Regions from separate parts of the Streptomyces sp. NPDC012637 genome, predicted to be linked through region 2. Evidence: riboswitches for the same ligand, from Rfam matches in the RefSeq annotation. Region 2 holds a riboswitch; the other holds the start of a gene.
What was found. Region 2 has a riboswitch for cyclic di-AMP ahead of ACFY8W_RS06185 (peptidoglycan DD-metalloendopeptidase family protein). Riboswitches for the same ligand answer to the same signal wherever they lie in the genome.
Positions count from the first base shown of each region.

Region 1: linked by a shared signal. The riboswitch ahead of ACFY8W_RS20360 (peptidoglycan DD-metalloendopeptidase family protein) and the one ahead of ACFY8W_RS06185 (peptidoglycan DD-metalloendopeptidase family protein) in region 2 are both predicted to bind cyclic di-AMP.

Region 1 covers NZ_JBIBDS010000004.1:714,126-717,324, reverse strand. Annotated here, with positions in the region: gene ACFY8W_RS20365 (aldo/keto reductase) at 1-572, opposite strand, end outside; gene ACFY8W_RS20360 (peptidoglycan DD-metalloendopeptidase family protein) at 640-1,737, opposite strand; cyclic di-AMP (ydaO/yuaA leader) riboswitch at 1,749-1,913, opposite strand; gene ACFY8W_RS20355 (SpoIIE family protein phosphatase) at 2,116-3,199, opposite strand, start outside.
Region 2 covers NZ_JBIBDS010000001.1:1,366,467-1,369,665, reverse strand. Annotated here, with positions in the region: gene ACFY8W_RS06200 (helix-turn-helix domain-containing protein) at 1-188, shown strand, start outside; gene ACFY8W_RS06195 (DUF6126 family protein) at 208-363, shown strand; gene ACFY8W_RS06190 (tyrosine-protein phosphatase) at 382-1,179, opposite strand; cyclic di-AMP (ydaO/yuaA leader) riboswitch at 1,553-1,705, shown strand; gene ACFY8W_RS06185 (peptidoglycan DD-metalloendopeptidase family protein) at 1,710-2,675, shown strand; gene ACFY8W_RS06180 (GDSL-type esterase/lipase family protein) at 2,852-3,199, shown strand, end outside.

The sequences.
Region 1 (3,199 bases), on a different contig from region 2:
GTCTCGCGGGACACCAGGTTGTAGTGCGGCTGCAGGGCGACGTAGCGGGCGAGGCCCTCGGCCTCGGCGAAGTCGAGGGAGGCGCGCAGCCGCTCCGGGGAGATGTTGGAGGCGGCGACGGCCCGCACCTTGCCGTCCTTCACCAGCTGGTCGAGGGCGGTGACGATCTCCTCCACCGGGACCGACTCGTCGTCGAAGTGCGTGTAGTAGAGGTCGATGTGGTCGGTGCCGAGGCGGCGCAGCGACTCCTCGGCGGCGGCCTTGATGGTGGTGGCGCTCAGGCCCTTGTACTGCGGGTGCGAGCCGACCTTGGTGGCGACGAGGATGTCGGAGCGGTTGCCGCGGGAGGCGAGCCAGCGGCCGATGACGGTCTCGGACTCGCCGCCCTCGTTGCCCTCGGCCCAGGCCGAGTAGACGTCGGCGGTGTCGACGAAGTTGCCGCCGGCGGCGGCGTAGGCGTCGAGGACGGCGAAGGACTGCGCCTCGTCGGCGCTCCAGCCGAAGACGTTGCCGCCCAGGGCGAGCGGGAAGACGTGCAGGTCGGAGGTGCCCAGCTGGCGAAGAGAAGTCATGGGTCGATCAACCTCCCGCACCACCGGGCGTATTCCGGCGGTGCGGCAGGATCCGCGGTTGCGCAGGTCAGACGCTCAGGCCCTTGGAGTTCAGCCACGCCGCCGGGTCGATGCCGTCGCCGGACGGGGTGTGCACCTCGAGGTGGAGGTGCGGGCCGGTGACGTTGCCGGTGGCGCCGACACGGCCGATGGTCTCGCCGGTGCCGACGGACTGGCCGGCGCCGACGGTCATCGACGAGAGGTGGCAGTACCAGACCTCGGTGCCGTCCTCCAGCTCCAGGACGATGCGGTAGCCGTACGCGCCGGACCAGCCGGCGGACTGCACGGTGCCGCCGTGGACGGCCTTGACCGGGGTGCCGGTGGGAGCGGCGAAGTCCAGGCCGGTGTGGTAGCCGGAGGACCACATCGAGCCGGCCTGGCCGTAGGTCGAGGTGATCGTGTACGAGGAGGTCGGCAGCGCGTAGCTGGCGGCGAGCTGGGCGAGGCGCTCGGCCTCGGCCTTCGCCGCGGCCTCCTCCTCGGCCTTCTTCTTCGCCTCGGCGGCCGCCTGCTCCGCCGCGTCGGCCTTGGCCTCGGCCTCCGCCGCCGCCTTCTCGGCCGCGGCCTTCTCCGCCGCCTCCTTGGCCGCGGCGTCCGCGGCGGCCTGCTGCTGCTCGGCCTGCTGGAGGATGCGGGCGCGCAGCGCCTCGCCGGCGTCGGTCGACGTCCTGGTCCCGGCCCGGGTGTCCGCGCCGTCGGTGCCGGCGCCCTCGTTCGCGGCGGTGGTGTAGGTGAGCGCGGTGAGCGGCTGGGCGTTGTTGCCGGCGCTGTCCGCGATGCCCTTGCTCTCGGCGTCCGAGCCGATCAGGTCGCCGACGCCCGGCAGTTCGGAGGCGTCGGGCAGGTCGAGGTCCGGCAGCGCTATCGAGACCGGAGGCTTCTGCTGGGCGGTGGCCAGGCCGCCCGCGCCGACGGCGGCGATGACGCCGACACCGAGCACGGTGGAGGAACGGGCGAAGTTGGAGCGCTGCTTGACGACGCGGTGGCGTCCGCCGGAGCGGTTCCGGTCCCGCAGGGAGTCCTCGGTGGGGTTCCACTCCTCCGCGGCCCCGTCCAGGGCGCCCGCCGCGCCGGGGGCGTCGTAGGAGGCGAAGGGGGCTTGCGGAGCCGGGGTGTTGGACGCCACGGAGGCGCTCTCCTTTCCTTCCTTCTCGCCTACCGGGTTAGCTGACGGGTTCGGAGCAGGAAGGTCTCCTACGGGCTGTGCCGCACGGTCGCACGAGGCGGACGAGTGCGGTGGGGCCCGATTCACCCCAAGTGGTGGTTCCCCGGTTCCCTTGCGGGATTCGGCGCGCGCGCACGGTGCCGTCTCTTGCGACGGCTGTGACGACCGCGCTGCGTTATCGAACGTTAATAGACTCGACCACCCGATTCCAAGCTGTTCCCCTTGATCATTAGCTGAATTGGGAGGGCATCGCCCGATTTGACCCCCACTCAGAAAAGCGTCAGGAGCAAACTCCGGAACTGACGTTACGTCAATTGTTATCGGAGGGACACCTGTCGACTACGGCCGGTCACCGTCCGCCCGAGGTCGCGACGAGAGGGCCTCCGGATGCTGCGGCCCGGCCCCGTCCGGCGGCACCACCGGCATCGTCCGCCGCCGCTCCGGCTGCCCCGCCGCCCGGCGGCTCACCGCCAGCAGCGCCATGTCGTCCGTCGTACCCCCGTCCGTGTGCCGGCGCACGTCCGCCACCAGCGCGTCGAGCAGCTCCTCGGGCCCCGGGAAGATCCGCCCCGCGAGGCGCGCCCCCGGCTCGTAGAACACCCCCGCCGAGTCCCGCGCCTCCGAGAGACCATCCGTGTAGAACAGCAGCGTCGCGCCCTGCGGATACGGCGTCACGTCCGCCCGGTCCGGCCACACGCCCAGGTCCCCCATGCCCAGCGGCAGCGCGGCCTCGCTCGGCCGCAGCAGCTCGACACCGCCGTCCGCGTGCAGGAGCAGCGGCTCGGGATGCCCCCGGTTGACCACCCGTACGACCCGGTCGCCGCCCGGGATCTCGGCCAGCACCGCCGTCGTGAAGCCCTCGAAGGCGTCGAGACCCGCCCGCCGCGCGCCCTCCCGGGCCAGCGCCCGCTCCAGGCGCGCCGCCACGCCCTCCAGCGTCGACTCCTGCTCGGCCGCCTCCCGGAAGGCGCCGATGACCACCGCCACCGCCTCCACCGCGTCGAGGCCCTTGCCCCGCACGTCGCCCACCACCATCCGCACCCCGTGCGGGGTGTCCTGCACCGCGAACAGGTCGCCGCCGATGAACGCGTCCGCCTGGGCCGCCACGTACCGCGCCGCGATCTGGAGGCCGCCGATCCGCTCGGCGGGCGTGGGCAGCACCGCCTTCTGCGCCGTCTCGGCGATCACCCTCGCCGAGGCGAGCCGTTCCCCGCTGCGCCGCACCACCCGGTTGATCAGCACGGCGAGCGCCGAGACCGTGACGACCGTCAGCGTCTCCGTCAGCGCCGGGATCCTGTCCGCGGTCCCGTTGTAGAGGTGCAGCCCGATGCTCGCGAGGACCGCGGCGAGCCCCGTGACCAGCGTCGTCAGCATGGAGAAGAACGGGGCCGCGATCAGCGGCGCCGCCGAGTACAGCGGCGCC
Region 2 (3,199 bases):
TCAGGCTCGCGCTCGGCGACACGGTGCACGTCCTCGACCCCGGGGACAGCGCGCACTTCGACTCGCTCACCCCGCACCGCATCGGCGCCGCCACCCGCGGCGGCGCCGAGCTGCTGTTCGTCCACACGCTGCTGCAGAGCCCCGCCGCCGAACTGTGCCTCGGCGACGGCACTCCGCACCGCCGCTGACCCCCCCGAGAGGATCGACATGTCCGAGAAGTCCGCACCGGTCACCGGCGAGGAGCGCGGTGGCGGCAAGTTCCCGAAGGGCCTGGTGCTCCGGCTCTTCGCCTACCTGGTCGCCGGCCACCTCTTCGCCGCGTTCCTCTACCTGCTGTTCGCCATGGGCGCGCAGAACCAGTAGGGGAACCTCCTCAGGGGCCTACGCGCCGGTGAGCAGCCGCTCGCGCAGCCGCTCTCGGGTCTCCGGGGCGAGCCGCAGCCCCTCCGTCAGATAGGCGTCGACCGAGCCCCAGGTCGCCCCGATGGCGTCGAAGGCGGCCCGCAGGTACTCCACCCGCGCATCGAAGAGCGGGCTCAGCAGCTCCATCACCTCGGGCGACATGGCGTCCGGGGCGGTGGAGCTGCGCTGCACCTTGTAGCGGCGGTGCGGGGCGTTGGACTTCAGGTAGTCCTCCTCGATCGCCTCGCGCTCCACGCCGACCGCGAGCAGCGAGATCGCGATGGCCAGACCGGCCCGGTCCTTGCCGGCCGCGCAGTGCATCAGGGCGGGGACGCTGTCCTCGGCCATGGCGTGCAGGATCCGGCTGTGCTCCGCGGTCTTCCCGACGATCATCTTCCGGTACGAATCGGACATCCGGGCAGCGGCCTTGCCCTCGCCGAGCAGCTCGCGCAGCTGGGCCACGTCCCCGCTGCGGACCAGTTTCCAGAACTCCTTGCCGTCGGCCGGGTCGCTCAGGGGTATGTTCACGTTCCGCACGCCGGGAAGATCGACGTCCGGGCCCTCGACGTTCCGGTCGGCCTCGTTGCGGAAGTCGAAGACGGTGTGGAGGTCCAGGGTGGCGAGGAACTGCGCGTCCTCGGTCGTGGCGTGCGCCAGGTGGCCGCTGCGGAAGAGCCGCCCGGGACGCACGGACAGGCCGTCCACGGTCGGCAGTCCGCCCAGGTCGCGGAAGTTGCGTACGCCGGTGAGTTCGGGCTCGGTCGTCGCTTGCGTCACGGTTGCTCCTGCTCTCGAGATCGGTTCCTGGGGCAATCATCATGGCTGGAACGCTCCGCACACACCCCATCGGGATGGAATGGGCGATCTGTCCCAATTGACTGATTGGACATAAGGCGCCCTGGTTGTAGGGGAGATGGGTGCCGGGGCGTGAGCAGCGTCTCACCCGTGACGGACCGTGGCTGATCGTCTTTCCCAAATTCCCTTGGGCAAAGGGAAATCGAGGGACCGTCATCCACGGAGGGTGACCGGAATTCCGGCCGCAATTCACACGGCAATCGAATTCATGGAACCCCTGGGTTGTTCCCGTCGTCCTCGCTCGTCTAGCGTCGCGCTCACTCCGGACGGACCGCCTAATCCTGCCGCCGACCGGAATCCGCACCCACCCGTACACGGCAGGAGCGGGGGACCCAGGTATGACGCCGACCCCTCGAAAGGACGGCTCGGGGTGAAGCCGCGCGACCACGCGGCCGGACATCTCCAGTCCGAACCCGACAGCTCACCTCGCAGGCGACGGAGAGGAATTCGCCATGCCCGCGAAGGGTAAGCACCGCCGTCCCAAGGTCAACCCGATCACCCGCGGGTTCGTGGCCGCCGGCGCCGGAGGCGCCGTCGTCGCCCTCCCGCTGATCGGTGCCACCGGCGCTCACGCCGCCGAGCAGAACGCCCCCGCGTCCCCGCAGCAGGCCGTCGCCGCCGCTGCCCCGGCCGCCGCGACCCCCGCCAAGGCCCCGGCCAAGGCGAAGACGTACACCGTCGTGCGCGGCGACTACCTGTCGAAGATCGCCACCGAGCACCACCTGGCCGGCGGCTGGCAGAAGCTCTACCGCGACAACCGCCAGGTCGTCGGCGAGAACCCCTCGCTGATCCTCCCCGGCATGAAGCTCACCCTCGGCGCCAAGAACACCGCCAAGGCGACGCCCGCGCCCAAGGCCGCCGCGCCCAAGAGCTCCGCCAAGAACGGTGACGACGCGCCCGCCCGCGCCTCCCGCGGCAGCGAGCGCGCCTCGGCCCCGGCCGTCGCCTCCTCGGACTCGGCCTCCTCCTCGTCCTCGTCCGCCGGCTCCTCGTCGGCCGGCGCGGCCAGCTCCTCCGGCTGGGTCGCCCCCGTCGGCGGCGGCATCTCCACCCCGTACCGGGCCTCCGGCTCGATGTGGTCCTCCGGCTACCACACCGGTGTCGACTTCATCGCCTCCTCCGGCACCTCCGTCCGCGCGGTCGGCCCCGGCACCGTCCACTCCGCCGGCTGGAGCGGCGCCTACGGCAACGAGGTCGTCATCCAGCACGCCGACGGCACGTACTCCCAGTACGCCCACCTCTCCTCGCTGTCCGTCTCCGCCGGCCAGTCCGTGAGCGGCGGCCAGCAGATCGGTCTCTCCGGTTCGACCGGCAACTCCACCGGACCGCACCTCCACTTCGAGATCCGCACCGGCCCGGGCTACGGCTCCGACATCGACCCGCTGGCCTACCTCCGCCAGCACGGCGTGGGCATCTGACCTCACGTCAGCACCCCGTCGTCACGGGCGGCGGCACTCCGGAGGCCCGGCACACCAGTGCCGGGCCTCCGGCGTATTCCGGCTTGGTGGAATCTTTATCGGTGGCATATGTCACCCACCGTCAACCCCTCCTTACGGTCGCGTAGGTCACATCCCGAGGGGAAGGATGTGCTCCCGTGGCAGACGATTCGAGATCAACAGACAAGAACGCATTCGGGTCGTACGCGGCGATCGGTGACAGCTTCACCGAAGGCGTCGGAGACCCCGGGCCCGACGGGACCTTCGTCGGCTGGGCGGACCGGTTCGCGGTCCTGCTGGCCGACGAACTGCCGGAGCACGAGGACTTCCGGTACGCCAATCTCGCCGTACGGGGGCGCCTACTCGACCAGATCGTCGTGGAACAGGTCCCGCGGGCGAAGGAACTCGCCCCGGACCTCGTGACCTTCTGCGCGGGCGGAAACGACATCATCCGCCCCGGCACCGACCCCGACGACGTCGCCGAGCGCTTCGAGCGCGCGGTGGCC